2 regions of the Klebsiella sp. KE9456 genome follow, and region 2 is predicted to be linked to the other one. Evidence: predicted binding sites of a transcription regulator. Region 2 holds the regulator's gene; the other holds the start of a gene.

Region 1 (15,355 bases), on a different contig from region 2:
CGGGCCGACGGAGATCGAACCCGCGCAGTGCCTGCTGGCTATCTGGGGAGGGGCGGATAACGTACCGCGCTGGGCTAACGACCGGGAACGGAACCGATTTGTGGATCTGACGCTGCGGCAGATGAGCGATATTGCGGAGCGTCTAAGCGATTACCCCGATCAGTTTGAGCCGATGTTTGGCAGCCGTGAAGAGCAAGGGCAGGAACTGACTATCGTCGAAGAGTGGTGCTTCGGCTATATGCGCGGTGTGGGCCTGAGCGACTGGTCCGCCTTACCGGCACCGTTGCAGGCCGAACTGGATGCTATCGCTTTGCATGGCTCCGAGGCGCACTTTGAGGCGCTTGATAACTTATCTGCTGACGAGTTTGTCGCCAGCGTAGAGCGAATTCGTCCGGCGGCTCTGGCGCTCTATAACTACTGGACCGAGCATGCTCAGCCCATAGCGGGTCAACAGCCGGTCAGAAATGAGGCGAAGATCGGGCGCAACGATCCTTGTTCCTGCGGCAGCAACAAGAAATACAAACAGTGCTGCTTAGCGAAATAAAATCAGGGGCCGCACAGGCCCCTGAAGATTACCCCACCGCAGGCAGCAACCCCGTGGCAATAGCGAACTGAATGCCCACGATACCGATCCCGCACAGCAGAACCAGCCACAGAGCCGGGGTCCCTCCGGCCACTCGCCACGCGGCATCAGGATGCTGTCTACGGCTCTTGATGGCCAGCAATGCAGGGAGCATGAGCGCCAGTACCGCCAGCGCGACACCGGCATAACCTAAAGCCATTACGAACCCGCGCGGGTAGAACAGGGCGAAGGCCAGAGGCGGCAGAAAGGTGATTGCACCGCTCTGTATACGTCCGCTGACGCTGTTGTTACGTTGAAACAGATCGGCCAGGTAGTCGAATAACCCAAGCGCTACGCCGAGGAATGAGGTAGCCAGCGCCAGATCGGCAAACAGATGGACGGCCACTTCAACGTGCGATGAAACCACCACTTCGCGGATTGTTTCTAACAGTCCGTTAAGCCCGGCATTTTTTGCCAGCAGGTGGGTAAAGGTGGTCGAATCAATACTGCCAAGGGTCGCCAGTTGCCAGAAAATATAGGCGACCAGCGGAATAAAGCTACCGATAATAAATACCCGACGCAGCTTTCGAACATCCCCGTTAAGGTAGCTGACGATACTGGGTATGCTGCCGTGAAAGCCAAAAGAAGTGAACATCACCGGTATTGCCGATAGCGCCAGCCCTTGTTGTAAGGGCAGAGTCAACAGGTTCATCTGATGAATGTGCGGCAGGAGAAGCGCCAGCATAACCGCAAGGAAGATAATTTTGGCGCTGAATAAAAAACGGTTAAAAAGGTCGACCAGCGATGTTCCGATACACACCACCGTCCCGCCGATGCCGGTAAACAGCGCAACGCCGACAGCAGGCGACAGGGTCCAGTTCAGCCACTGATTGAGACTCGCGGCCAGTAGTTCGCCAGCCCCGCTTATATAGGCGGCGGTCAGGGCGTACAATAAGAACAGCATGCAAAAACCGGTTACCCATTGCCCATAACACCCCAGATAGCGGGCCGCAAGAGAGCCCAGCCCCATGTCAGCCGGTACATGCTGGTAAACCTCCAGCAACAATAACGCGGTGTAGCACATCAACGCCCAAAGCGTGATGAGCAAACCTAACGTAACGGCGAAACCGACGCCTGCCGATGCTAATGGCATCGCTAACATTCCGGCGCCGATAGTGGTCCCGGCGACGATTAAAATACTACCAAGAGTGCGATTCTTCACGCTTTCATCTATCCATAACGGAATACACAATTGATTATGCCGCGCAGGGTATGTGAAATCCGCGTGTTCGTCAAACCAGTGGTACAGGGGGTGTAATGATTGGTTTACGGATGTCGCGATTTTGCGTTAAAGCTGCGCTGGCGCAAGAATCGCTTATCCCGACGAGTTTATGCTTTGTGTTTTACGGGAGACATTATGCAATCAATTCATGGCCACGAAGTTTTACAAATGATGCTCGCGTCAGGTGAGCCTTATACTGCCGCCAGCCTGGAGGCGGCGATTACCGCGCGTTTCGGCACGGAGGCGCGATTCCATACCTGTTCGGCTGAGGGGCTGAGTGCGGCGGAACTGGTGGCGTTTTTGCAGAAAAAGGGTAAGTTTATTGCCAGAGAAAATGGGTTTAATACCCATGAAAGTAAAATTTGCCATCATTAATACGGCGACGTTTGTTACACGTCGCCATTATTTTGCTTAATTCTGCGTATCGAGCGTTGCCAGTTCTTTATCAATAAAGTACAGACCTTCGCCGCTTTTTCCTGCGAGGGTCAGTTTATCAATAACAGATTTAAACAGTTTCTCTTCTTCATGTTGCTCTGCAACGTACCATTGCAGGAAATTAAAGGTCGGATAATCCTGACCGGTCATCGCCGCATGCGCCAGTTCGTTAATTTTCTGCGTAATTAACTGTTCGTGTTTATAGGTGGCGCGGAAGAGTTCGTCCAGTGAAGCATATTCCGCCGCCGGTGATTCGATAGCTGCGATGCAGGGCAGGCTACCGGTATCCGTCAGATAATCGAACAGGCGCTGCATATGGGTCATCTCTTCCTGCGCGTGGCGACGCAGAAATGCCGCGGCGCCTTCAAAACTGTGGTAGCTGCACCATGCACTCATTTGCTGATAAAGCAGAGAGGAGTAAAGTTCAAGGTTCATCTGTGCATTGAGCTTGTCGATCATTTCTGTTTTTAGCATCAGGTTTTCTCCGCAAATAAAATAAAAGCATATTTTGTCGTCACTATAATTTGTTATTAATTTATTTGCAAAAAGTAAATTAATAAAATGATTTATTAATAATGCAAATGGGAATAACACGCATTGGCACTTTAATGAATAATGAGAATGGTTTTAATTTAATATTTCACGTTATTCATTATCACCGCAGATCTCGTGCTAAAAACGGGCACCCGCAGACAACACGTCGGAAATGGTTTGAGCAGCAACGGGGAGAGTCAGGCTGTGCAGGGGGGAGAATGAAAAGTGTGAGGGGATATGCAATTTATAAAACAACTTTTCATAAAATTTGAAAGTATGTTTATGTGGTGCTATCGTTAAGGGCAACGCTAACGAACTATCGCGGGCGAACCCGCACAGCATTCAGGAGAGTAAAGCATGAAAATCGCACTGATGATGGAAAATAGCCAGGCGAACAAAAACGCCATTATCCTCAATGAGTTAAACGCCGTTGCTGAGGAAAAAGGCTTCCCGGTTTACAACGTCGGTATGAGCGATGAAAACGACCACCACCTGACTTATATTCATTTGGGTATTATGGCCAGCATTTTGCTGAACTCGAAAGCGGTAGATTTTGTAGTTACCGGCTGTGGTACCGGCCAGGGGGCCATGATGTCGTTGAATATTCATCCGGGAGTGGTTTGCGGCTACTGTATCGATCCGGCTGACGCTTTCCTTTTTGCGCAGATCAACAACGGGAATGCGCTTTCTCTGCCGTTTGCAAAAGGTTTTGGCTGGGGAGCCGAATTGAACGTTCGCTTTATCTTTGAGAAAGCGTTTACTGGCCGTAAAGGTGAAGGTTATCCGCCTGAACGTAAAGAACCGCAGGTTCGCAATGCCGGAATACTGAACACCGTTAAAGCCGCTGTTGTGAAAGATAACTATCTGGATACACTGCGTGCGATCGATCCCGAACTGGTGAAAACCGCTGTTTCCGGTCCGCGCTTCCAGCAGTGCTTCTTTGAAAACTGCCAGGATAAAGAGATCGAAGCGTTTGTTCGTCAGATTGTCGGCTGATCTTCAGTCAACTTAACATGGGCCAGCGTGGCTGGCCCGTTCATTTTTTTTTGTTCGACACACTGCTGCCCGCCTCTCTTGTCAAATGCAAACTATCGATCATTCCCAACAGGCAAATCAGCGCAATAAAGATAAATGACAGGCGAAAGCTGATCCCCGGCTGATTTGCAAGACTGAACCATTCACTGAATTTTTCCCCAATACGAATACCGATTGCTCCGAGGGTAATTCCGAGCCCGGCAGCCAGCTGTGAAGCCGTGCTGAACAGGGTATTGGCATAGCTCATCTGGGCTGACGGCACATCGGCAAAAGCGAGCGTGCTGACACCGGTAAACTGGATTGAGCGAAAGACGCCCCCGAGATAGAGAATCATAAAGATCAGCCAAACCGGCGTTTGTGGGGTTAAAAAGGCGCACGCAAGTAACGAGAGTACGTTTAATGCACCATTGATTAGCAGCAGGCGCCGAAAACCGAGCCTGCGAATCAGTGGTGTCGTCGCCGGTTTGATGGTTAAGTTGCCGACGAATACTGCCAGCACCAGCAGCCCGGAGTGGAACGGGTCCATGCCAAATCCGACCTGAAACAGCAGGGGTAACAGAAAGGGGACCGCGCTAATTGAGGCCCTGAACAGGGAGCCGCCGTACATGGTGACCCGGAAGGTGGGAATTTGCAGCGCATCAAGGCGCACCATTGGGCACTCTGCCCGGCGAAAATGCCGCAAGGAGAAGAGCATACAGCCAAACCCTGGTAGCAACAGCGCCAGCAGTTGCCAGCTCAATGGCTGGCGATCGCCGAGAACCTCCATCGCGGCGACCAGGCACACCATAGCGACGGCAGTAGCAACGAAGCCTGGAAGATCGAAGGGGCGCCTTTCCTCATCGCGAATATTTGGGATGATGCGTAACGACAGGGCGATAGCGATGAGTCCGATCGGCACATTAATAAAGAAGATCCAGTGCCAACTGGTGTAATTCGTGATGAATCCGCCCAGTGCCGGGCCAATAATGGGGGCGACCAGCGCGGGCCAGGTCAGGGTGGCAATGGCTTTAATCAGCTGATGCTTGGGCGTGCTACGCAGAACGGCCAGTCGGCCAACAGGGACCATCAGCGCACCGCCTGTTCCCTGAAGAATTCGCATTGCCACGAAGGTATCGACATTGGTTGACAACCCGCAAAAAACGGACGACAGGGTGAAGATTGCCAGCGCAAGGGTAAAGACTTTGCGCGCGCCAAAGCGGTCCGCTATCCAGCCGCTGGCGGGTATCAGGACGGCGAGAGTGATAAGATACGCGCTGATGCCGATGTTCAGGTCGACCGCAGCAACACCAAAATCTTTCGCCATGTCAGGCAGGGCGGTAGCGATAACCGTACCGTCCAGGTATTCCATAAAAAATGCGCCAGCCACCAATAATGCCGGGGCGGAAAAGGAACGGTCGTCGCTGGAGGAAATATCTGCGCTCATTGTTGTGTCACTGCAAGAGAAAGGGGTGAACCACGACAGGGCATGGTTGCTATAACTATCCGATTTTGTTTGTTTTTTTTAATTCTTAAATTTATTTTGATGGTAAAGTGTGATTTAGCGCACATTTCTATTGATTTAATGTGATGCAGATCATATTATAACCACATAGAGATTAACATCGGCATAACAAAAAGTGGAGTCACTCATGAAACTGCGCAAAATCCTGAAAAACATTTTCAGAAACTACTGCAATACCTTCAAAGACGTACCTCCTGGCGGTATGTTCTGATAAAAAACCTGCTGCGGCAGGTTTTTTTATCTCTCAAGATTTAGGTTACTATTATGCTCCTGAAAAAAGGAGTAAAAAATGTCTCAACCGCTCACCGAACATGACGAACTGGTTTCCGACGTGGTCGCCTGCCAGTTAGTTATCAAACAAATTCTTGATGTCATTGATATTATTGCCCCTGTTGAGGTGCGTGAAAAAATGACCACCCAGTTAAAAGCTATCGATTTTGCCAGTCATCCCGCCTCTGCCGATCCGGTGACGCTGCGGGCAGTGCAAAAAGCCATTGCCCTGATTGAACTGAAGTTTACCCCGCAGGAAGACGCGCACTAAACGTCTGTCGTCCCGCTATCGTCAGGATAGCGGGAGCAATATCATTGGGTTAGTGGGAAACCGCGGCGCGGGTCGGCGTCTCCCCGGTATTTCTGAACAGTTTGTTGTTACCCCAGCACTCTTCATAGCGATGGCCAACTAAATCTTCAACAACAAGGCGAACATCCGGTGCGATATCAGCAATTTTTCCCCCCGCTTTAATGCGCGCAACCTCCTGCAGAACCAACATATGTGCTTTACGATCGAGCTTCATCTGCTTACTAAAGACAATTGCCGCCAGAGCCAGCAGAATCACTCCCACACAGAACACCACCGCAATAGCGGTTACTGCGCTTTCCGGTTGCGTATGCGCTTTTGACTGGAAGCCATAAAAGCTGAGTATAGCGCCCATGGTGAAGACGATAATTGAGCGTAAAATTTTGCCAGAAAAGGTCATTGCCCCTGCATAAATACCTTCACGACGGCGGCCGGTATAGATCTCATCAACATCGGCTAAAAAAGTGTATACGGTCCACGGAATGTAATACACGCCACCGGTACCCAGGCCGAACAGTACGGTGATACCAAACATCAGGATGGTGGCCAGGTGAGCAGGCAAATGGAAGAACCATAACGACGTATAAAGCATCACGGAAAAGATAACCACGCCCAATGCCAGAATGTAGGGTTTACTGAACCCTTTTTTCACGCACAGGCCGATAAACAGCGCGGTAGAGATCAATTGCAGAATAGAGTTCAGGCTGTTAAGACCGGCGACCATCGCCGGATCGTGTTGCAGAACGAAAATAACAAAGTAGGTAAAGATAGAGGCAAACAGCCATTCGGCGCCAAACCCACACAGATACATACCGAGGTGTTTACGGAATACGCGCAGATAAAATGTCGAGCGCATATCTTTCGCCAGCATAAGAAGAGTATTGAGTAATCCTTTTCTCTCTTCGCGGCGGTTTTCCTCTTCGCGCGGTCGCTCCCAACTGCAATACCATAAGCAGGAGATCGCGATAATGAGAATGACGCCGTAGGTCAGGCCGGTCAGGAAGAACGGCGTAGCGGATTCTTTGCCGTAAAGCAGGATGTACTGACCGGGAATAAATGCCGCCAGAAAGTTAGCCAGTTTACCGAAAATCGCTTTGTAACCTGTGAGTTTCGACCGCAACGAGAAATCGTCGGTCATCTCGGTCGCCAGCGTTTCGTATGGGACCATAATTGACGTGTATATAATTTCAAAGGCCACGTAGGTGCACAGGTAGTACCAAAAGCCGAGTCCGTCTATCCATAACAGTGGATAAAACATCATCAGCGGGATACCGATTAATAAAAAGAAACGACGACGGCCAAAGCGTTTACCGAGGCGCGTTTTGCCAAAGTTATCGGTGAGATACCCCATTAGCGGGTTACTGATTGCGTCGATAATGCTGGCGACGGAGAAAATAAAAGAGGCTTCGATCAGCGTCAGCCCACAAAATGTTGTATAAAAATAGAGTAGCCACGCGCCGCTGATCGCCAGTGCGCCGCTTCCCAGTAAATTTCCGCCGCCGTAGGCTAACTGATGGCGTAACAAAATCGGTCTTCCCTGCAGCCCTTCAGAGGCTGAAGCCGTGTATCTTGCCATTAAAATAAACTCCAAGTTTTTAATTTTTGAAACGCTGTTTTTATATTATTAGATTATGGTTTTAAATGTGATCGAGATCACCAATAGTTTTCATAACCTGTCTGTTGCGCATTAATGTGATCTGTTTAAAAATTTTTAATTCATTTTTTGAATTTAAAAGCGGGTTATTAGCGAAAAATGTTTTTAAAACGATGGCGATGAGTAACGATAGTGATGGTGATAATGCGTCTGTTTTACGCTAAAGCGTCGACACAGAATATGCAGGTGCGGCACTGGCTGCGCGCGGTATTCAGAGAACTAAATTGATTCGCCTTCCGTCTGAATTTGTGCGTACCGTGCAGTCTGTTTGCTGGGGAAGGTGCCTCGCATACTCAGTCATACGAGGCATACTCAATGTACCCACAAGGATAAGCCTGCTGGTGATATAGATGATACTGCTATTATGAGCGTCAATTGTATGATAATTGGCGCTTTTTTTATGGCTTTTTTCGCTGTTTTTATGTACGCAATTACTGTAATTCCGCGATGTGATTGCGCTCTCGTATGGAGAAATAATTTCCGGTTAATACTGTTTTAACAATGGCAGTCATGATCGAGATTTTTCTAATGCCTTGTTTTTCGTCTGATTTAAAAATTAATTCCGATTTTTCCCTACATAAGAGCGAATAAAAGCTGGAGTTTACCATGCACATATTTACTAAAGCCCTGGCGGCGATTGGTCTCGCCGCAGTTATGTCACAATCAGCTATGGCTGAGACGCTTAAGCTGGGTTTTCTGGTGAAACAACCCGAAGAGCCATGGTTTCAAACCGAGTGGAAATTTGCCGATAAGGCCGGTAAAGATTTAGGTTTCGATGTGATTAAGATTGCCGTACCCGACGGCGAGAAAACCCTGAACGCCATTGATAGTCTGGCGGCCAGCGGAGCGAAAGGTTTCGTGATCTGTACGCCGGACCCGAAACTTGGGCCTGCGATTGTCGCTAAGGCACGCGGCTATGATATGAAAGTCATTACCGTCGATGACCAGTTTGTCAATGCTAAGGGTAAACCGATGGACAGCGTGCCACTGGTAATGATGGCCGCCAGCGAAATTGGCGCACGTCAGGGACAGGAGCTGTATAAAGAGATGCAGAAACGGGGTTGGGATGTGAAGGATACGGCGGTGATGGCGATCACGGCTGATGAACTCGATACCGCCCGCCGTCGTACCACCGGCTCAATGGATGCGCTGAAAGCCGCCGGTTTCCCGGAAAAGCAGATCTATCGTGTGCCAACCAAATCTAACGATATCCCCGGCGCTTTTGATGCCGGTAACTCCATGCTGGTTCAACATCCTGAAGTAAAACACTGGCTGATTGTCGGCATGAATGACAATACCGTGCTGGGCGGCGTGCGCGCCACCGAAGGCCAGGGTTTTAAAGCATCTGACGTCATTGGTATCGGCATTAACGGGGTGGATGCGGTGAATGAGTTGTCTAAGGCGCAGGCAACCGGTTTCTATGGCTCTCTGTTGCCGAGCCCGGATATCCACGGCTATAAAACCAGCGAGATGCTTTACAACTGGGTGACGAAAGGCGTTGAACCGCCGAAATTCACAGCCGTGACCGACGTGGTGTTGATTACCCGCGACAACTATAAAGAAGAGCTGGCGAAAAAGGGGCTATAAGGCCTGATTGATCGGGCCTCTCGTCATCAACGGGAGGCCCAGTCCAGAAAAGCGGAGTCGTTATGCAACAGTCAACCCCTTATCTCTCATTTCACGGCATTACCATGACCTTCCCGGGCGTTAAAGCGCTGTCCGATATTAGCTTTGACTGCTATGCCGGACAGATTCACGCTTTGATGGGAGAAAACGGCGCCGGGAAATCCACGCTGCTGAAAATTCTCAGCGGTAACTACATACCGACTGCTGGCAGTCTGCAAATCAGAGGCCAGCAGATGGTATTTAATAATACCACCGAGGCATTGAACGCCGGCGTGGCGATTATCTATCAGGAACTGCATCTGATCCCGGAAATGACCGTGGCGGAAAATATCTACCTCGGACAGCTTCCGCACAAAGGCGGGATCGTCAACCGTTCGCTGCTCAACTATGAGGCGCGTTTGCAACTTGAGCATCTGGGACTCGATATCGACCCGGAAACGCCGCTGAAATATCTCTCCATTGGCCAGTGGCAAATGGTGGAGATTGCCAAGGCGCTGGCGCGTAACGCCAAAATCATCGCCTTTGACGAACCGACGAGTTCGCTTTCAGCCCGGGAAATCGAAAACCTGTTCCGGGTGATTCGCGAACTGCGTCAGGAAGGGCGGGTTATTATTTACGTCTCCCACCGTATAGCTGAGATTTTCGCGCTAAGCGATGCCATTACGGTATTCAAAGATGGCCGCTACGTGCGCACCTTCGACAATATGCAGGAAGTTAACCACGACGCTCTGGTTCAGGCGATGGTCGGGCGTGATTTGGGGGATATTTACGGTTGGCGGCCGCGTGAATATGGTCAAGAGCGTTTGCGTCTGGAGCAGGTGAAAGCGCCGGGAGTACGACAGCCAGTCAGTCTGTCGGTCCGCAGCGGCGAAATCGTCGGCCTGTTTGGTCTGGTGGGGGCCGGGCGCAGTGAGCTGATGAAAGGCATATTTGGTGGCAGCAGAATTACCGGCGGTCAGGTGTATATCGACGGCCAGGCCATTGATATTCGCAAACCTGCGCAGGCGATTCAGGCCGGTATGATGCTGTGCCCGGAAGACCGCAAAGCGGAAGGGATTATTCCGGTCCACTCGGTACGCGAGAATATCAATATCAGCGCCAGGCGTAAGCATATTCTCGCGGGCTGCATCATCAATACGGCCTGGGAAGCGGAAAACGCCGATCAGCATATCAAGTCGCTCAATATTAAAACGCCAGGTCCGGAACAACTGATTATGAACCTCTCCGGCGGCAACCAGCAGAAGGCGATTCTCGGACGTTGGTTATCGGAGGAGATGAAAGTCATCCTGCTTGATGAGCCGACCCGGGGTATTGATGTGGGCGCTAAGCATGAGATTTACAACGTCATCTATTCATTAGCAGACTCTGGCGTCGCGGTGGTATTTGCGTCCAGCGACTTACCTGAAGTCCTTGGCGTGGCAGACCGTATCGTCGTGATGCGCGAAGGTGAAATCGCCGGAGAGCTGCTGCATGAACATGCCAACGAACAGCAGGCATTAAGCCTTGCAATGCCAAAAGTGAGCCAGGCCGTCGCCTGAGTAAGGAGTTTATGATGTCATCAATTACCACTTCAGGTTCCGGCCGCACGGCTTTCAGTTTTTCCCGCGTCTGGGATCAGTTCGGCATGCTGGTCGTTTTTGCGGTGCTGTTTATCGCCTGCGTGATTTTTGTGCCTAATTTTGCCTCATTTATTAATATGAAAGGCCTGGGACTGGCCATTTCTATGTCCGGGATGGTGGCCTGTGGAATGCTGTTTTGCCTGTCATCCGGTGATTTTGACCTGTCGATAGCCTCGGTTATCGCCTGTGCCGGGGTGACCACGGCGGTGGTGATTAACCTCACCGAAAGCATGTGGATTGGTATTGCCGCCGGCCTGCTGCTGGGCGCGTTGTGCGGTCTGATAAATGGTTTTGTTATTGCCCGTTTAAAGATTAACGCGCTGATCACCACTCTGGCCACGATGCAGATCGTTCGCGGTCTGGCCTATATTATTTCTGACGGTAAAGCCGTTGGGATTGAAGACGAGCGCTTCTTTGCCCTTGGTTATGCCAACTGGTTTGGTTTGCCTGCGCCTATCTGGCTGACCGTTGCCTGCCTGATTATTTTTGGCCTGCTGCTGAATAAAACCACCTTCGGCCGCAATACGCTGGCGATTGGCGGTAACGAAGAAGCGGCGCGCCTGGCGGGAGTCCCGGTTGTTCGCACCAAGATTATTATTTTTGTCCTCTCTGGGCTGGTTTCGGCTGCTGCGGGCATCATTCTGGCATCGCGCATGACCAGCGGTCAGCCGATGACGTCGATTGGCTATGAGATGATTGTGATTTCGGCCTGCGTGCTGGGGGGCGTATCGCTGAAAGGCGGGATCGGTAAAATCTCCTATGTGGTTGCCGGGATTCTGATCCTGGGCACGGTAGAGAATGCGATGAATTTGCTGAATATTTCGCCATTCTCGCAGTATGTGGTACGCGGGTTGATTTTGCTGGCGGCAGTCATCTTCGACCGCTACAAACAGAAAGCGAAGCGTATCGCTTGATTATTCCCAATCTTTTAGTGTAATCCTGAATCATCGCTGGCGCCCGCTGCGCCGGCGATGATAAGCAAAAATGGCGAGGCTCGTCACACTGTCTATACTTACATGGCTAACTTTCGTTACTACTCAGCATGTCGCTGACCATGATAAGGAGGAAACAGGGTGGATGACCAGATTTCTGTACCGCCTGCGTTAACCGGAAACTACGCGTATTTCTTTGACCTCGACGGTACCCTTGCCGGTATCAAACCCCATCCCGATCAGGTCGTTATTCCTGCTGACGTTCTTCAGACGCTGCAACGGCTTACGCAGCAGCACAACGGCGCGGTGGCATTGATTTCAGGGCGCTCAATGGTTGAGCTGGATGCACTTACCCGTCCTTACCGGCTGCCGCTTGCCGGTGTCCACGGGGCTGAGCGCCGTGATATCAATGGTAAAACGCATATTGTCGCCTTACCTGATGCGCTTCTCGACAGGCTCTCTGCGCAGCTGACCGCGGCAGTGGCGGCGCTGCCCGGCTGCGAACTGGAATGCAAAGGAATGGCTTTTGCGGTGCATTACCGGCAGGCGCCACAGCAGCAGCAGGCGGTGCTGGCGTTGGCGCAAGAGGTGGTGCAACGCTATCCGATTCTGGCGTTACAGCCAGGTAAATGCGTGATAGAGATCAAACCGCATGGCGTGGATAAAGGGGAGGCGATCGCCGCGTTTATGCAGGAAACGCCCTTCAAAGGGCGCAAGCCGGTTTTTGTCGGTGATGACTTAACCGATGAAGCAGGCTTTGCCGTCGTCAATCGATTGGGTGGTGTATCGGTCAAAGTCGGCAGCGGCGAAACGCAGGCGCGTTGGCGCTTGCCGGATGTGACCGCAGTACATCTTTGGATAAGTGATATCGCGAATCATGGGCAACAACCAGATGCGCTAACCGACAGGAGAAATGATCATGGGTCGCTTAGTCGTAGTATCTAATCGTATTGCCCCTCCAGATGATAAAAAGGCCAGCGCCGGAGGTCTGGCGGTAGGGATTATGGGGGCGTTAAAAGCAGCCGGAGGATTATGGTTTGGCTGGAGCGGGGAAATTGGCGATGACCAGCAGCCGTTGAAAAAAGTGACGCGGGGGAATATTACCTGGGCGTCATTCAACCTCAGCGAGCAAGACCATGATGAATACTACAATCGCTTTTCTAACGCCGTGTTGTGGCCCGCATTCCATTACCGCCTCGATCTGGTGGATTTTCAGCGTGATGCCTGGGAAGGATACCAACGCGTGAATGCCAGCCTGGCAGACAAGCTGCTGCCGCTGATTGAACCTGATGACATCGTATGGGTCCACGATTACCACCTGCTGCCGCTGGCTGCTGAGTTGCGTCAACGCGGCGTGAACAATCGCATCGGCTTCTTTTTGCATATCCCGTTCCCGACGCCGGAAATTTTCAATGCCTTACCCCCAAATGCGGAACTGCTTGAACAGCTCTGTGATTACGATCTGTTGGGGTTTCAGACCGAGAACGACCGGCTGGCGTTTCTCGACTGCGTATCAACGCAGACCCGGGTGACCACGCGCAGCGGGAAAAATCACGTTGCCTGGGGTAAACCCTTCCGCAGCGAAGTTTACCCGATAGGTATCGATCCCGACGAAATCGCGCGTAACGCAAAAGGGCCGTTACCGCCAAAACTGGCGCAGTTGAAAAGCGAACTTAAGAGCGTACAGAATATTTTTTCCGTTGAACGACTGGATTACTCAAAAGGTTTGCCTGAACGTTTTCTCGCCTATGAAGCGCTGCTGGAAAACTATCCGCAGCATCACGGTAAGATCCGCTATACCCAGATTGCGCCGACCTCGCGTGGCGATGTTCAGGCGTATCAGGATATTCGTCACCAGCTGGAAAACGCGGCCGGCCGCATCAATGGTCGATACGGCCAACTGGGCTGGACGCCGCTTTACTACCTGAACCAACATTTTGAACGCAAGCTGCTGATGAAAATCTTCCGCTACTCGGATGTCGGCCTGGTCACACCGCTGCGCGATGGGATGAATCTGGTGGCAAAAGAGTATGTTGCCGCGCAGGATCCGCAAAATCCGGGCGTGCTGGTTCTGTCGCAGTTTGCCGGCGCGGCGAATGAGCTACCAACGGCATTGATCGTCAACCCTTACGATCGTGATGAGGTGGCGGCGGCGCTGGATCGGGCGCTAACCATGCCGCTGGCTGAGCGTATTGCTCGCCATTCGGCAATGCTGGCGGTCATCAAGGATAATGATATTCAGCGCTGGCAGGAGAGGTTTATTACCGATCTAAAGGCGGTTGAGCCGGGGAGTGAGAAAAGCCATTTAGAACGTAAGGTCGCGACTTTCCCTAAACTTGCCTGAGACGAAAACGTTAGCGCCGCGCTGGCGCTAACGTTTTTCGAGACAAACCAGCAGCACATCAACGCCACTACAGCCGACAATACTCTTCGCCGAGCAGGTCGCACGAGAAAACAGACTCTGGTTGTGGTTACCGCAAATAACCAGATCAACGTGATACTGCTGGCAGAAATCTTTCACATGATGGCCAAGTTCGCCGCTGGCGATGGTCATATTCGCAATTGGATAATCAGCGTGGCGGGCGAGCTCCGCCAGAAATCCGCGCGTTTCCTCCTGCATCAATTCGCGTAAGTTTTCCATCATTGGCGCCGCGAATTGATTATACAGTTCCGGGTCCGTCGCCAGCGTAATCAGGCTGACTTTTGCATTGACGGGACGAGCGATGGAAACCGCTTTCTGAAGAAGCATCCGGCTTTCCGGGGTTGGGGCAACGGCGACCAGCAGATGTGAGTAGGGCATTGAACCTCCCTGAGATACGCAAATAACCCTTTTTATTGTCTTTACTCCGATTACTCTGTTTTCGCAAGGGGTATTCGCGACTGAAAATAGGGGGGAAACGTATGGCGGGATAACGATTTTGTTTTTAACGGCGTTCCTGGTGCGCATCCGGAATCAGGGACGGATGCAAGAGGAGACTAACCGGCAAACACGAGACGATAAAAATGCCGATGATCGGGTTAAATCATCGGCATTTAGCGCTATTTTGTCGAGAATTACATCCGTTCTACGGTTTCAATACCCAGCGTATCGAGCCCCAGTTTGAGGGTTTTCGCGGTCAGCAGAGCCAGCTTCAGGCGGCTGTTGCGCGTCTCTTCGCTTTCAGCGCTCAGGATCGGGCAGTGCTCGTAGAAGCCGGAGAACAGGCCCGCCAGATCGTACAGATAAGAACACATGACGTGCGGCGTTCCTTCACGCGCGACAACTGACAGGGTTTCTTCAAATTGCAGCAGGCGCGCAGCCAACTGGGCTTCACGATCTTCGGTAATGAGGACCGGCGCAGCCGCCAGCGCGCTTTCATCGATTTCCGCTTTGCGGAATACGGAAAGCACCCGGGTATAGGCATATTGCATATAAGGCGCGGTGTTGCCCTCAAATGCCAGCATATTATCCCAGTCGAAGATGTAGTCGGTGGTGCGGTTTTTGGACAAGTCAGCGTATTTTACTGCGCCAATCCCGACGGCGTTAGCCAGTTTTTCCAGCTCGTCGGCAGGCATATCCGGGTTTTTCTCGGCAACCAGGCGACGGGCGCGTTCCAGC
Region 2 (15,355 bases):
TGAAATGAAGAAAGTGGTTGCTCGTGGCCCGGTTGCCGCAACGGCTGCTTCTACCCACGGCGCATCCGGCGCAGTTCCGGCTGCCAAACCACAGGCCGTCGCCAACGCGAAAACCGTTGCCGCGCTGGTTTCGCCGATTACCGGTGACGTTGTGGCGCTGGAACAAGTCCCGGATGAAGCCTTTGCCAGCAAAGCCGTTGGCGACGGCGTGGCGGTAAAGCCGACGGATAAGCTGGTTGTTGCGCCAGCGGCGGGTACGGTAGTGAAGATCTTCAATACCAACCATGCTTTCTGCCTGGAAACGGAAAATGGCGCGGAAATTGTTGTCCACATGGGGATTGATACCGTAGCGCTCAACGGCCAGGGCTTTAAACGGCTGGTGGAAGAGGGCGCAGAAGTGAAAGCGGGTCAGCCGATTCTGGAACTGGATCTGGCGTTTCTGAATGCCAACGCGCGTTCAATGATCAGCCCGGTGGTGTGCAGCAATAGTGACGACTACAGCGCACTGGTTATTCAGGCAACCGATAAGGTTGTGGCGGGCCAGACGCCGCTGTTTGAAATTAAAAGCAAGTAAGTCTCCAGATTAGCGTTTATACCTCAACGGCGGAGGAAAACTCCGCCGCTTTTTTTACCGCCAACACCCCATAATCGCCTTCAGATACGTATTTTACGTAACTAATAGTTGTCTCCACGCCCTGCTTGTAAGATCATGTGCCGTTATACGTTGTTTACGCTTTGAGGAACCCACGATGAGTGAGGCAGAAGCCCGCCCGACTAACTTTATTCGCCAGATCATTGATGAAGATCTGGCTACTGGTAAGCACACCACCGTTCATACCCGTTTTCCACCGGAACCGAACGGTTATCTGCACATTGGCCATGCGAAGTCTATTTGCCTGAACTTTGGCATCGCTCAGGATTACCACGGCCAATGTAATCTGCGTTTCGACGACACCAACCCGGTGAAGGAAGATATCGAATACGTTGAGTCGATTAAAAACGACGTGCAGTGGTTAGGTTTTCACTGGTCCGGGGACATTTGCTACTCATCTGATTATTTCGATCAACTGCATCAATATGCGGTTGAGCTGATTAATAAGGGTCTTGCTTACGTGGATGAGCTGTCGGCGGAAGAGATCCGGGAATATCGCGGCACCCTGAAAGAACCGGGTAAAAATAGTCCGTACCGCGATCGCAGCGTGGATGAAAACCTGGCCCTGTTTGAAAAAATGCGTAGTGGCGGTTTTGCCGAAGGTAAAGCCTGTCTGCGAGCAAAAATCGATATGGCCTCGCCGTTTATCGTCATGCGTGACCCGGTGCTATATCGTATTAAGTTTGCTGAACACCATCAGACCGGGAACAAGTGGTGCATCTACCCGATGTACGACTTTACCCACTGCATCAGCGATGCGCTGGAAGGGATTACCCACTCTCTGTGTACTCTGGAATTCCAGGATAACCGCCGCCTGTATGATTGGGTGCTGGATAACATCAGTATCCCCGTACACCCGCGTCAGTACGAATTCTCGCGTCTTAATCTCGAATATACCGTGATGTCCAAGCGTAAGCTGAACCAACTGGTAACCGAGAAACACGTTGAGGGCTGGGATGATCCACGTATGCCGACCATCTCCGGCCTGCGTCGCCGTGGCTATACGGCGGAATCTATCCGTGAATTTTGTAAACGTATCGGTGTGACCAAGCAGGATAACATTATCGAAATTGCTGCGCTGGAATCCTGTATTCGTGAGGATTTGAACGAGAACGCCCCGCGCGCGATGGCCGTTATTGACCCGGTTAAGCTGGTTATCGAAAACTATCCGCAGGGCGGCAGCGAAAGCGTGACCATGCCGAATCATCCGAACAAACCGGAGATGGGCAGCCGCGAAGTACCGTTCAGCGGCGAAATCTGGATCGACCGCGCCGACTTCCGTGAAGAAGCGAACAAACAGTACAAGCGTCTGGTACTGGGGAAAGAAGTTCGTCTGCGCAACGCTTACGTGATCAAAGCAGAGCGTGTAGAGAAAGATGCCGAAGGCAATATCACCACAATCTTCTGCACCTACGATGCGGATACCCTGAGCAAAGATCCGGCCGATGGGCGTAAAGTTAAAGGCGTTATTCACTGGGTAAGCGCGGCGCACGCGCTGCCGGTGGAAATCCGCCTGTACGATCGTCTGTTCAGTGTGCCGAATCCGGGAGCGGCGGAAGACTTCCTGTCGGCGATGAATCCTGAGTCGTTGGTGATCACGCAGGGCTTTGCGGAACCCTCGCTGAAGGACGCGGTTGCGGGTAAGGCCTTCCAGTTTGAACGCGAAGGATACTTTTGCCTTGATAGCCACCTTGCAACCCCGACCCATCTGGTGTTTAACCGTACCGTCGGGCTACGCGATACGTGGGCGAAAGTCGGCGTATAAGCGATCCCTGCCATGATTGAGAGCGCCGCGCATTGCGGCGTTTTTTTTATTTCGTGATCCGAGATGCCTTTCTGATATTTTCGTGATGAAAATTAACCTGATTGCATACTGTAATAAGATACCTTTTTAAGGTGTCCTGTTTGCCCGCATAAAAAAGTACCCATCCGTCGTTTCTATTGATTTTTTCTGTTTTTGTAAGCGCTTATACCCTTTCGACACGACATCTTTGATTGAAACATAAAGACACAAAATATGTGCGCTTTGTCATAATCTTTATCTTTGGTCTCTGAAAGAGATTGATAATTCGCGTCGCGAAAAATAGTCTATGCATAGTGATTGTGCAATTTTTCGCACACCGCTTTTTTGTGAACTTATTTATTTTTCGCGCGTTGCCCTGGGCCATCGCGCATTTAAAACGTCAAAGAGGATATGTATATGCGTACGTTTAGTGGCAAACGTAGTACGCTGGCGCTGGCTATTGCCGGTGTAACAGCGCTGTCAGGTTTTGCAATGGCGCCGGATGCAAAAGCTGAAGGATTTATTGACGACTCCACCTTAACCGGCGGTATCTATTACTGGCAGCGCGAGCGTGACCGTAAAGATGTGACCGACGGCGATAAGTATAAAACCAACCTTTCCCATGCAACCTGGAACGCTAATCTGGATTTCCAGTCCGGTTATGCCGCCGACATGTTTGGTATTGATGTCGCCGCATTTACCGCCATTGAAATGAACGAAAGTAACGGCAGCGGTCACCCGAACGAAATCGCTTTCTCTTCGCGTAATAAAACCTACGATGAAGACTATTCCGGCGATAAGAGCGGGATAAGCTTGTATAAAGCAGCTGCAAAATTTAAGTTCGGTCCGGCGTGGGCGCGCGCTGGCTATATTCAGCCAACCGGGCAAACCCTGCTGGCTCCGCACTGGAGCTTTATGCCTGGCACTTATCAGGGGGCAGAAGCGGGCGCTAACTTTGATTACGGCGATGAGGGGGCGCTGAGCTTCTCCTGGATGTGGACTAACGAATATAAAGCGCCCTGGCACATCGAAATGGATAAGTTTTACCAGAATGACAAGAAAACCAAAGTGGATTATCTCCACTCCCTTGGCGCTAAATACGATTTTAAAAATGACCTCGTACTGGAAGCGGCGTTTGGTCAGGCACAGGGATATATTGATCAGTACTTTGCTAAAGCCAGTTATAAATTTGACGTCGCAGGGACACCGTTAACCACCAGCTACCAGTTCTACGGCGCTCGCGATAAGGTCAGCAACAGTGGGGCAAATGATATCTATGATGGTACTGCCTGGCTGCAGGCATTAACCTTTGGTTATAAGGTTGCTGATGTTCTGGACCTGCGGCTGGAAGGAACCTGGGTAAAAGCTGACGGTCAGCAGGGCTATTTCCTGCAGCGTATGACGCCAACCTACGCCTCTTCTAACGGGCGTCTGGATATCTGGTGGGATAACCGTTCCGACTTTAACGCCAACGGGGAAAAAGCGTTGTTCTTCGGGGCGATGTATGACATGAAGAACTGGAACATGCCGGGCTGGGCCTTCGGCGCATCCTACGTTTACGCATGGGATGCTAAACCTGGGAAAATGTCCTCGCCTGACGCGTATTACAACCCGGATAAACGTCTGAAAGAGTCGGCGTATAGTCTGGATGCAATGTACACTGTGCAGGAAGGGCGCGCGAAGGGCACGCTGTTTAAACTCCACTTTACGCAATACGACAACCACTCCGATATCCCAAGCTGGAGCGGTGGTTATGGCAATATCTTCCAGGATGAGCGCGACGTGAAGTTCATGGTTATCGCTCCATTCACTATCTTCTGATGCCGATAACGACAGGTTGACCACCTGTCGTACTCGTTGAGAAAAACGAGCGGAAAAAAGAAAAACAGCGCGAGTAGTCTGTAGACCAGAAAAGTGTACGCATGCTGGATTCAGATGACACGGACCGGAAACAAACGGGCGGAGAGCATTCTCCGCCCGTTTGTACTTCAGAGCTTATTCTCCACCGGTTGATAACCACGGCTTAAACGGACAAACAGCATTGCGGTGGCGGCGAGTCCACAGAGCGCCGCACACATTAGCCACCATCCGGGGGCGCTTTTATCTCCGGTCCACTGGACCAGCGCAGTGGATATCGCGGGCGTCAGGCCGCCAAAAATTGCGGTTGCGAGACTGAAGGCCAGGGAAAAACCGACGGTTCGCACATACACCGGCATCACTTCGGTGAGCGCCGCCACCATTGCGCCGTTGTACATTCCAAAGAAGAACGAAAACCAGAGCAGCACCAGCGTCATCCGGGTGAAATCCGGCGCGGCGGTCAGCCAGTGCATCACCGGCCAGGTGGTGATCAACGCGAGCAGAGTAATCCCCATCAGCACCGGTCGACGGCCAATCCTGTCGGAAATCGCGCCGCCAATCGGTAACCAGATAAAGTTAGAAATGCCCACCAGCATGGTGACAATCAGGCTGTCCCGCGCGCTCAGGTTTAGTACCGCTCTGCCATAGGTCGGGGTATAGACAGTGATAAAGTAAAAGGTGGTGGTAGTCATCGCCACCAGTAGCGTGCCGGCGGTGATGAGACGCCAGTTTTTGACGATAGTGGTAAAAATTTCCCTGGTGTCGGGGCGGTGCTTACGTTGTAAAAATTCTTCGGTCTCCTGAAGAGAACGGCGCAGAACAAAAATCAGCGGAATAATCATGCAACCGATAAAGAACGGGATACGCCAGCCCCATGTGGAAATCTGCTCGTGGTCGAGCATGGCGTTCAGGCCGTAACCCATCAGCGCCGCGACAACAATCGCGACCTGCTGGCTGGCGGATTGCCAACTGGTATAGAAGCCTTTATTTCCCGGCGTGGCGATTTCAGAAAGATAGACGGAAACGCCGCCTAACTCTACGCCAGCAGAGAATCCCTGCAATAATCGCCCCAGTAATACCAGTACAGGTGCTAGCAGACCGATACTGTGATAACCAGGAACCAGGGCAATCAGCAGCGTACCGCAGCCCATAATCGCCAGGGTAACCATCAGCCCTTTACGGCGACCGATTCTGTCAATGTAGGCACCCAGCACAATCGCCCCGACAGGGCGCATTAAAAAGCCAGAGCCGAAAACGGCAAAGGTCAGCATTAATGAAGCGAACTCACTTTCCGCCGGGAAGAATGTCTTCGCGATATAGGTGGCGTAAAACCCGAACAGAAAAAAGTCGAACTGTTCGAGGAAGTTACCGCTGGTCACCCGGAGTATTGCGCCAAACGTGCTGGCGCGCGATAGTTGTTGAGTCATTGGGTTTGCTCTCCATTGTCTTTCTTTTGTTCTTATAGAGGTAAGAGTGTGTGGGTTAGTCGCCTGCGACCCCCGCCGGTTTTCCGCGCCGTTTCTCAATCGCCCACTTGAGTAAGGAAGCGCAGCGGTAAAATCCATGGGCAAATTTTCCGTAAGGAATAGTCAAAAACAACGCCATGACCACCCCAAGATGGATGGCCAGCAAAATGCCCATCCACGCGCTATCTCTGCCCGCCAGAAGTGCTAAGCCCGTCAGGCTGGTCAGCAGTAGCAATAAAATAAAACCGCGATCCAGCGGCTTTTGCCGCGCGTCGCCATGCAGCGGTGAGCGCCTGAGATTCAGCCACAACAATCCCGCCGGGCCAATGACCAGACCAGTTCCACCGAGTGTGCCGAGGATCACCGGCGCGCTAAAGAACGGATAAGGGGCCTCCAGGCCAGCGAAGTAGTGGTAGCCTGTCGCCACTACCGTTGCGGCGAAACAGAGCATAAAGCCGTAAAAAGTGAAGTGGTGGAAACGACGGCGCATCAGAGTAAAAGCGTCATCCGCTTCGTTGCAGCCCTTGCCGTGACCGCCGTCGAGATATTTCAGCGTCAGGGCATTACGCGAGGCTTCAGCAATTTCAGCGGAACGCGGCGTGCCGGGAGAGATCTCGCGCCAGAAGCGAATTACGCCCGCCATCAGTAAACCGATCGCCAGAATAAAAACGGAACCAAACATCCACGCCAGCAGGTTATGCGGGAAAATCTGGTAAAAATCACCGGCCAGCGGCGGGTGAAATAGCGAGCCTTTCAACCCTATCGCGAGGAGCAGAAAGAGGCTCAGACCAAAAACTAACGCCAGCGCCACGGTTATGCCCGCCCGACGGTACAAGGCGCTGAAGGCGGCGGGCAGGGCGTAATGCTGCCAGGTTTCAAGCCGTACTTCCGCCATCGCTTTCGGCACGTTAATCGCAAATTCATGAGGCGGCGCATACTGACACGCGTGCAGACAAGCGCCGCAGTTATGGCACAGGTTCGCCAGATAGTTAATATCGGCTTTACCGAATTCCAGGCGCTGGGTCATCGCCGGGAACACAGCGCAAAAACCTTCGCAGTAGCGGCAGGCGTTACACACCTGCATCACTCGCCCGACTTCAGCTTCCGGCTCAGTGAGAATGTGTGCTTCGATGATCAACTTCTCAAGCTGCTTCATGACGCGCCTCCTTCTGTGCTGCCAGAGCGGCCTCTTTTCCGGCGATACGACCAAAGGTGGTGCCGATGGACATGCCGACGCCAGCGGTATAGCCTTTGCCCAGCACGTTGCCCGCCATCATTTCGCCGGCGACAAACAGATTACGGCTCGGTTGTCCGGCAAAGTGCACTGCGGCGCGTGCGTTCACTTTCAGTCCCAGATAGGTGAAGGTGATGCCTGGTCGCAAGGCATAGCCATAGTAAGGCGGCGTGTCGAGCGGTCGTGCCCAGTGGGTTTTTGGCGGCGTCAGCGCCTTCGTTGCGCAGTTATCCAGCGTGGTATGGTCGAATTGCCCGGGCTGGCAGGCTTTATTGTATTGCGTTACGGTGTGGGTTAAGCGTTCGCCATCCAGCCCTAACTGGCGCGCCAGTTCCGCCAGCGTATTGGCCTGCGCGCCGGGGAAGACCGGCGGCATAAAGTGGCCGATCGCTTTGCTGTCGATAATGGAATAGCCAATTTGCCCCGGCTGGTGGGCGACCAGACGCCCCCAGATGGCGTAACGTTTTGGCCAGAAATCTTCCCCTTCATCATAAAAACGCTCAGCGTCACGGTTGACCACCACGCCCAGCGATACGCAGTCCACGCGGGTACAAATCCCGCCGTCATACAGCGGCGCTCTGGCATCGATCGCCACGCAATGTGACTGGGAGGGATCGCCGATAATGTCCGCCCCGGCATCCATCATAAATTTGAGCAGGACGCCCTGGTTAAAGCGGGTGCCGCGAATGAGAAAATTATCCGCTGGCCACTCGCCGCGTTCGTTTTCACCCCACGCTTCCCGCAGCCATTCGCGGTTAGATTCAAATCCTCCGGCGGCGAGGACACAGGCTTTAGCTTCAATGCGTTCCTCTCCCGCCAGTGCCGCCACGAACTCGCCGTTATGCAGTTCAAGCGCCTGCACTGGCATGTTGTAGCGAATTTGCACCCCCAGCTTTTCTGCACTGCGATAATAGGCATTGACGAGAGCTTTCCCGCCGCCCATAAAGAAGGCATTGGTACGTGCTACATGTAGCGCGCCGGAAAGAGGGGGCTGAAAGTTAACGCCGTGCTGGCGCATCCAGTCGCGACATTGTGAAGAGGTACGGATCACCAGTCGCGCCAGCGCTTCGTCGGTATTCCCTTCGGTAACGCGGCGGAGATCCTGCCAGAACTCCTCTTCGGGATAGCTCTCGACCAGCACATCCTGCGGCGCATCGTGCATGCAGCGTAAGTTGCGGGTGTGTTGCGAATTTCCGCCGCGCCACTCCCGGGGGGCCGCTTCAAGCAGCAGCACGGAGGCTCCGCTCTCACGGGCGGTCAAGGCGGCACATAATGCGGCGTTGCCTCCGCCAATCACCAGGACATCAATCATCGTATACTCCATTACTATTTAACTGATTGTTAAATTTGTAATTAAAATGTATACGTATAAGTTGTGTGGGCGCTATGAGGCTCTGCTAAAGAGTTCTTTAGTTAGCGTAAAGTGTTGCTCCAGGCCAACCGCCTGTATCTACCAGGTGACGCATGACCTTCGTCAGCACGACGCGGGCGGCGAGGCCCGCAGGGGTAAGCTCATCATCAGAAAGGCTGACCAAAAAGTTGGGGCGACTCAGTATCGGATTGTGGATGCCGATCACTCTGAGCGCCTCTTTATCAAGATGAGAAATTGCGGCGCCTGGCTGTAGCGTGGCGCCGAGCCCACTACGAACGGCGTGCATCAACAAGGTCAGGCCGTCAATTTCTGCTGTAATTTCAACCTGAAACGCATTTTCCTGACAAATTGCTTCCAGTCTGCCACGCAGACCATGACCGGGACTGGGCATAATCAGGGGAATACTGGTCAACTCTGCTGGGGTGATGATCTCATCAGAAATTTCAGCCAGCAGAGCGTGTGCGCCAATCAGAAACAGTCGCTCTTCAAGAATCGGCCTGGCGCTCCAGCGCAGCATTTTCTCTTTCTGGAACACCACGGCTAAATCAATCTGCCGGGTATTGATCATCCGTTCCAGATTACCGGAAAGGCTTTCCACCAGATGCAGACGCACATCCGCATAGTTTTCCCGCATCGCATGGATAAAAGGTATGCCGAGGACAGAGGCGGTGCTGGGGGCCATGCCGACGCTGACGTGTCCTGAGAGACGCGCTTCCCGCGCGGCGAGAATAGCATCGTCAGCATGACGCAGCGCCAGCTGAGCCTGGGAATAAAAGGCCAGTCCGGCACTGGTGGGCGTTACGCCGCGAGAAGTGCGTTGCAACAGGCGAATGGCAAGTTCGTTTTCCAGCCGCGTCATCTGCTGGCTGAGTGCCGAGACGCCGATATTAAGATCGAGCGCCGCACTGCCCATACTCCCGGTTTCCACAATACGGACAAAGTAGCGTAGCTGGCGAAGCTCCATTTCGATTCTCCGGAAGAGGTCAGACAGAACTTACATGAGATTAGCACAGGGATGGCGGGGAGCGCGTGGGCGAGTTCAACAGATAAAAAAGCCAGCCTGATGCGGCTGGCTTTTCAGTGCGACATATTACTTGGTGTCGTGAGCGTGCTCATCTTCGCGGCAATCGCCTTCCGCACAGTGGCCGTACAGGTACAGGCTGTGGTTAGTCAGACGAATACCGTGTTTGGCGGCAATTTCACGCTGGCGCGCTTCAATGGAATCATCACTAAATTCGATCACTTTGCCGCAATCGAGGCAAATCAGGTGATCGTGGTGATGTTGCTGCGTCAGTTCAAAAACGGATTTACCGCCTTCGAAATTATGGCGGGTAACGATGCCAGCATCGTCAAACTGGTTCAGTACGCGATAAACGGTTGCCAGACCAATTTCTTCCCCCATATCAATCAGGCGTTTATATAAGTCTTCCGCGCTGACATGATGGTTATCCGGTTCCTGCAGGACTTCCAGGATTTTTAATCTCGGAAGGGTCACTTTCAGGCCAGCTTTCTTTAATGCGGTATTGTTGTCAGTCATGCGGAATCTGTCCTGTTGCTAAACGATCTACTTCCATGAGCGGAAGTAATACAGAGAATAACCCGATGTAATGCGTATCATTATAGAACTGCCATGGCGAAATGAAAACCGCAAGCATCGGGCCTTGTATACTGTCAAAAACGAGGCATTCGCTGCAAAAGCACTTTACGTGACCTCGTTAAATCAGAGGACATTGTACAGATATGTGATTAAAAGTTAAAAACTTGTAGCTATATCTTTGATTGCTTTTGTCTATTAATGCAAAAAAATCTGTCGATTATGTTGTTTATCCCCTCACTAATTCAAGTTGCAGGACAAAACGGTTAACCGTTTTGAACAGCGCTTGCGCTGGCCTCGCAGGGCAAGGCCCGGGGATGAGCGAGTATTGTCAACGCAGATGCAACAGACCGTATGACGGGTACAGACTCAGGCATTCTTGATTTCTTCAAGATGCAGTTCTTCAGAAATCTGTTTTACCCATTTGTCGACACGTTCATTAGTCAGTTCCGGCTGACGGTCTTCGTCGATAGCCAGGCCGACGAAGTGGTCATCATCGACCAGGCCTTTAGACGCTTCAAAATGGTAGCCAGCTGTCGGCCAGTGACCCACGATAGTCGCGCCGCGAGGCTCAATGATATCGCGGATAGTCCCCAGCGCGTCACAAAAATATTCTGCGTAGTCTTCCTGATCGCCGCAGCCAAAGAGCGCGACCAGCTTGCCATTGAAATCTATCTCTTCCAGCGTAGGGAAAAAATCATCCCAGTCGCATTGGGCTTCACCGTAATACCAGGTCGGGATGCCGAGCAGCAGAATGTCGTGGCCTTCCAGATCTTCTTTGCTGCTTTTGGCAATGTCGTGGACTTCAGCAACATCTTTACCAAGCTGCTTTTGAATCATTTTTGCAATATTTTCGGTGTTGCCGGTGTCGCTGCCAAAAAAGATGCCGATGATAGCCATGAGTAAAATAACCTCTTGAAACTTAATGATGTGGTAATGGCTTAATGCCTGCAGATAAGGGCAATCATAGCAGAACTGAGAAGGGCGCGGAAACAGCAATCGCGCCCAACTGCACACTCTGCTACATGAAAGGTTATTTTTTGAAGGTTTCAGGCGTTATCGTGGCTGCGCATGGCCGCCAGTTGGTTCATCAGTATCTCTTCTATCAGATCGCTGCGGGTCATACGACGGGCTTCGGCCAGCTCATTCAGCTCATCGACGATATCGGCATTCAGTTTTAACTCAACGCGCTTCAATCCGCGAACTTTATCGCGTTTAAGCTGATTGCGTTTATTGATGCGCAGTTGTTCATCGCGTGAAAGCGGATTGGTTTTCGGTCTACCCGGCCGACGCTCAGTTGCGAACAAATCTAATGTCGTACGGTCCGTTTGTTCTTTTGCCATGATTCAGAGTGACTTCGGGGGAAACAAGCTGTCGGGTATAGCCGACGCAGATAGCGCGCCATCATACATCAGGCAATGCGATGCGCCAACGACCGCAGACATTCTGCCGCGCGGTCGGGCAGATTTTAGCCAGTTATGCGCCGAGGGTGAGCAAATATCGGCGAATTGCCCGTATCACGGCCTCCGGCTTTTCGGCATGCACCCAATGCCCGGCACCGGCAATGACGTGCGCCCGGGCCTGGGGAAATTGCGCCAGCAGGGCATCGCGGTAAGCATCGGTCACGTAAGGGGAGTTGCCACCGGGGATAAACAGCGCCGGGTGAGGCCAGGCCGGGATAGTTTGCCAGCCGACGATATTGTCATACTGCTCCCACAGAGCCGGTACGTTAAAACGCCACTGGCTATCGACAAAAGACTTCAGCAGAAACTGAATCACCCCTTCTTCGTGAAGGTGCTCGCGCATAATCACTGCTGCCTGTTGGCGAGTACTCGCGCCGGCATCGGTTACGGCATTGATGGCGGCGAAGATTTCATCATGACGGCGGACGTGATAATTCACGGGGGCGATATCAATGATCACCAGACCTGCAATGCGTTCAGGAGCCAGCGCGCTTAGCGCCATGACCGCCTTGCCGCCCATAGAATGGCCAATAAAGACCGCTTTTTCTATCTGACATTCATTGAGGGTATCCAGCAGATCCTGCGCCATCGCGGCATAGGTCATTTCCGGCGCGCGCGGCGAAAGGCCGTGGTTTCGCATATCAACCTGCAAAATATCGTGATCGGCGACCAGATCGCGGGCGAGGATCCCAAGGTTATCCAGGCTGCCAAAAAGGCCGTGGACCAGGACGACAGGGGGATGATTATGCGGATTCTGTGCAGATTGTATTCGGCTATTTAATTTCATGGCAAAGTTCTTTTTTTCGCTCCGTCGGGTTAGGGTATTATGTTGGACATTCTGCCATTCGGCTGCAAGAACCGGAAGATTTCCGAGTTTTGCCGCCATCCTGGTTTGACGCTATCCGCGGTTGGGATTTGCCCCTATAATCCCGACAACTTGTATTCAGAAAAAGATATCGCACTGGATTAAGATGAAAACAATCGAAGTTGATGATGAACTCTATAGCTATATTGCCAGCCACACCAAGCATATTGGCGAGAGCGCATCCGACATTTTACGGCGCATGTTGAAGTTTTCCGCCGTTCCTCAGTCCGCTGCACCGGTAGCGAAAGCTACTCCGGCTCCCGCGCCAGCGCCTGTCGTTGAAGTGAAACCCGTTAATCCTCTGAAAGATAAAGTCCGCGCGATGCGCGAACTGCTGTTGTCTGATGAGTACGCTGAACAAAAGCGTGCGGTAAACCGTTTCATGCTGATTCTGACCACCCTCTATTCTTTAGACAGCAAAGGGTTTGCGGAGGCCACCGAGTCTTTGCACGGGCGTACCCGCGTCTATTTTGCGGAAGATGAGAAGACGCTACAGAAAAACGGTAATCAGACGAAACCTAAGCAGGTTCCGGGTACGCCATGGTGGGTGATTACAAATACCAATACCGGTCGCAAATGCAGCATGATCGAACATATCATGCAATCAATGCAGTTCCCCGCGGAATTGATCGAAAAGGTTTGCGGTACGATCTAGTTGTTTAACTTTTGCACCAGAAGGATCAGGCAATGGCAATCGATAAGCGCGCAGGTCAACCTGCGCAACAGAGTGATTTGATTAACGTCGCCCAACTGACTGCCCAGTACTATGTGCTGAAGCCGGATGTAGGCAACGCGGAACATGCAGTGAAGTTTGGTACCTCCGGTCACCGCGGCAGCGCGGCGCGCCACAACTTCAACGAGCAGCATATTCTGGCGATTGCGCAGGCAATTGCCGAAGACCGCGCGAAGAACGGGATCACCGGCCCATGCTACGTCGGGAAGGACACCCACGCATTATCCGAACCGGCTTTCATTTCCGTACTAGAAGTGCTGGCGGCAAACGGTGTTGATGTCATCGTGCAGGAAAACAACGGTTTTACTCCGACACCAGCGATTTCGAATGCGATTCTGGTGCATAATGAAAACGGCGGGCCACAGGCTGACGGGATTGTCATTACTCCCTCTCATAACCCGCCGGAAGACGGCGGTATCAAATACAATCCGCCAAATGGCGGCCCGGCAGATACCAACGTCACTAAAGTGGTAGAAAACCGGGCCAACGAACTGCTTGCTGCAGGTTTGCAGGGCGTGAAGCGCATTTCCCTGGATGCCGCACTGGCCTCCGGACATGTGAAAGAGCAGGATCTGGTGCAGCCGTTTATCGAAGGGCTGGCGGATATCGTCGATATGGCGGCGATTCAGAAAGCGGGCCTGACGCTGGGCGTTGATCCGCTGGGCGGTTCCGGTATCGAATACTGGAAGCGTATTGCTAAGCACTACAACCTGAACCTGACTATCGTTAACGATCACGTTGATCAGACGTTCCGCTTTATGCATCTCGACAAAGACGGCGCAATCCGTATGGACTGTTCCTCCGAGTGCGCGATGGCGGGTCTGCTGGCGCTGCGTGATAAGTTCGATCTGGCGTTCGCCAACGACCCGGACTATGACCGCCACGGCATCGTGACTCCGGCTGGGCTGATGAACCCGAACCACTATCTGGCGGTCGCGATCAACTATCTGTTCCGGCACCGCCCGCAGTGGGGCAAAGAGGTGGCGGTCGGTAAAACGCTGGTCTCTTCCGCGATGATCGACCGCGTAGTGAACGATTTGGGGCGTAAACTGGTGGAAGTGCCGGTCGGCTTTAAATGGTTCGTCGACGGTCTGTTCGACGGCAGCTTCGGCTTCGGCGGCGAAGAGAGCGCCGGGGCTTCTTTCCTGCGTTTCGACGGCACGCCGTGGTCTACCGATAAAGACGGCATCATCATGTGCCTGCTGGCGGCGGAAATCACGGCCGTCACCGGGAAAAACCCGCAGGAGCACTACAACGAGCTGGCGGCCCGCTTTGGCGCGCCGAGCTATAACCGTTTGCAGGCAAGCGCGACCTCCGCGCAGAAAGCGGCGCTGTCTAAGCTCTCTCCGGAAATGGTCAGCGCCAGCACGCTGGCGGGCGATCCGATCACCGCGCGCCTGACGGCGGCGCCGGGTAACGGCGCGTCGATTGGCGGCCTGAAGGTGATGACCGACAACGGCTGGTTTGCCGCGCGACCTTCTGGTACGGAAGACGCGTATAAGATCTATTGCGAAAGCTTCCTCGGTGAGGAACACCGCAAGCAGATCGAAAAAGAAGCGGTTGAGATTGTCAGCGAAGTGCTGAAAAACGCGTAAGTGCGGTTTGTGTGCCGGGCGGTAGTGCGGCCCGGCCTACAACAACGATCGTGGGCCCGGTAAGCGTTAGTTATCGCTACCGGGCTTTTTTTTAACCGTGTTTGTTTTTCAGCTCAAAGCGCGGCGATACCAGTCCATACAGCGTCCAGCCGAGGAAGGTCACGATGGAGCCGTACAGCATCGCTTCTTCACCGGAGGAATACAGCGCGTAGAAGCTGTACAGCGCGCCGATGAATGCCACGAAGTTCGCCGTTTTGGCTTTTGACGACGGAACATTTGCCACTTTCTGAATGATCACCAGCGCGGCCATCGACAGAATGTACGGGATAATGTTTGTTACCACCGCCAGGTTAACCAGCACGTTGAACTGGCTGTTCAGCGATGGGCTGATGGTCATCAGCGATAATCCGCTCTGGATAATCACAATGGTCAACATCCCCTGAACCGGCGCATCCACTTTCGTTACGCGAGAGAAGATTTTCGGGAAATAACCTTCATCCGCCGAGGATTTGAAGACCTGGGCGATGGTGAACTGCCAGCCCAGCAGCGAACCGCAGCAGGACATCACCATCAACGCCATGATCACTTTACCGACTTCCGGGGTAAACATCTGTGCGAACGCCAGACCGAACGGCGCGGTGGAGTTGGCCAGATCCATGTTCGGTACGATCCCGGCAATCACGTTGGTGGAGATGATGTAAATCACCGCCGCGCCCAGCGTACCGCCTAATACCGCAATCG

The links. The regulator Fur, encoded in region 2, represses iron uptake genes when iron is present. The targets are predictions, from matches to a motif close to ATAATAATGAGAACNACTATCAA.
Region 1: ftnA (non-heme ferritin) is a predicted target of Fur. The motif match lies at 2,889-2,911, and genes of this name have one in related genera.

Annotation. Positions count from the first base shown of each region.
Region 1 is NZ_JBDYQK010000009.1:102,228-117,582, reverse strand. It holds gene ABK821_RS11190 (YecA family protein) at 1-544, shown strand, start outside; gene tyrP (tyrosine transporter TyrP) at 573-1,784, opposite strand; gene ABK821_RS11180 (YecH family metal-binding protein) at 1,980-2,219, shown strand; gene ftnA (non-heme ferritin) at 2,256-2,753, opposite strand; gene ABK821_RS11170 (RpiB/LacA/LacB family sugar-phosphate isomerase) at 3,171-3,809, shown strand; gene ABK821_RS11165 (MFS transporter) at 3,850-5,271, opposite strand; gene azuC (stress response protein AzuC) at 5,477-5,560, shown strand; gene ABK821_RS11155 (DUF2766 family protein) at 5,639-5,890, shown strand; gene ABK821_RS11150 (MFS transporter) at 5,940-7,451, opposite strand; gene ABK821_RS11145 (arabinose ABC transporter substrate-binding protein) at 8,187-9,167, shown strand; gene araG (L-arabinose ABC transporter ATP-binding protein AraG) at 9,230-10,744, shown strand; gene araH (L-arabinose ABC transporter permease AraH) at 10,759-11,739, shown strand; gene otsB (trehalose-phosphatase) at 11,899-12,702, shown strand; gene otsA (alpha,alpha-trehalose-phosphate synthase) at 12,677-14,101, shown strand; gene uspC (universal stress protein UspC) at 14,129-14,557, opposite strand; gene argS (arginine--tRNA ligase) at 14,812-15,355, opposite strand, start outside.
Region 2 is NZ_JBDYQK010000005.1:164,221-179,575, reverse strand. It holds gene nagE (PTS N-acetyl glucosamine transporter subunit IIABC) at 1-574, shown strand, start outside; gene glnS (glutamine--tRNA ligase) at 750-2,417, shown strand; partial or broken gene ABK821_RS07150 (methionine synthase) at 2,647-2,748, opposite strand; gene chiP (chitoporin) at 2,853-4,256, shown strand; gene ABK821_RS07140 (MFS transporter) at 4,424-5,719, opposite strand; gene tcuB (tricarballylate utilization 4Fe-4S protein TcuB) at 5,775-6,914, opposite strand; gene tcuA (FAD-dependent tricarballylate dehydrogenase TcuA) at 6,901-8,304, opposite strand; gene tcuR (tricarballylate utilization LysR family transcriptional regulator TcuR) at 8,402-9,328, opposite strand; gene fur (ferric iron uptake transcriptional regulator) at 9,455-9,901, opposite strand; gene fldA (flavodoxin FldA) at 10,328-10,858, opposite strand; gene ybfE (LexA regulated protein) at 11,008-11,301, opposite strand; gene ybfF (esterase) at 11,435-12,208, opposite strand; gene seqA (replication initiation negative regulator SeqA) at 12,393-12,941, shown strand; gene pgm (phosphoglucomutase (alpha-D-glucose-1,6-bisphosphate-dependent)) at 12,974-14,614, shown strand; gene potE (putrescine-ornithine antiporter) at 14,706-15,355, opposite strand, start outside.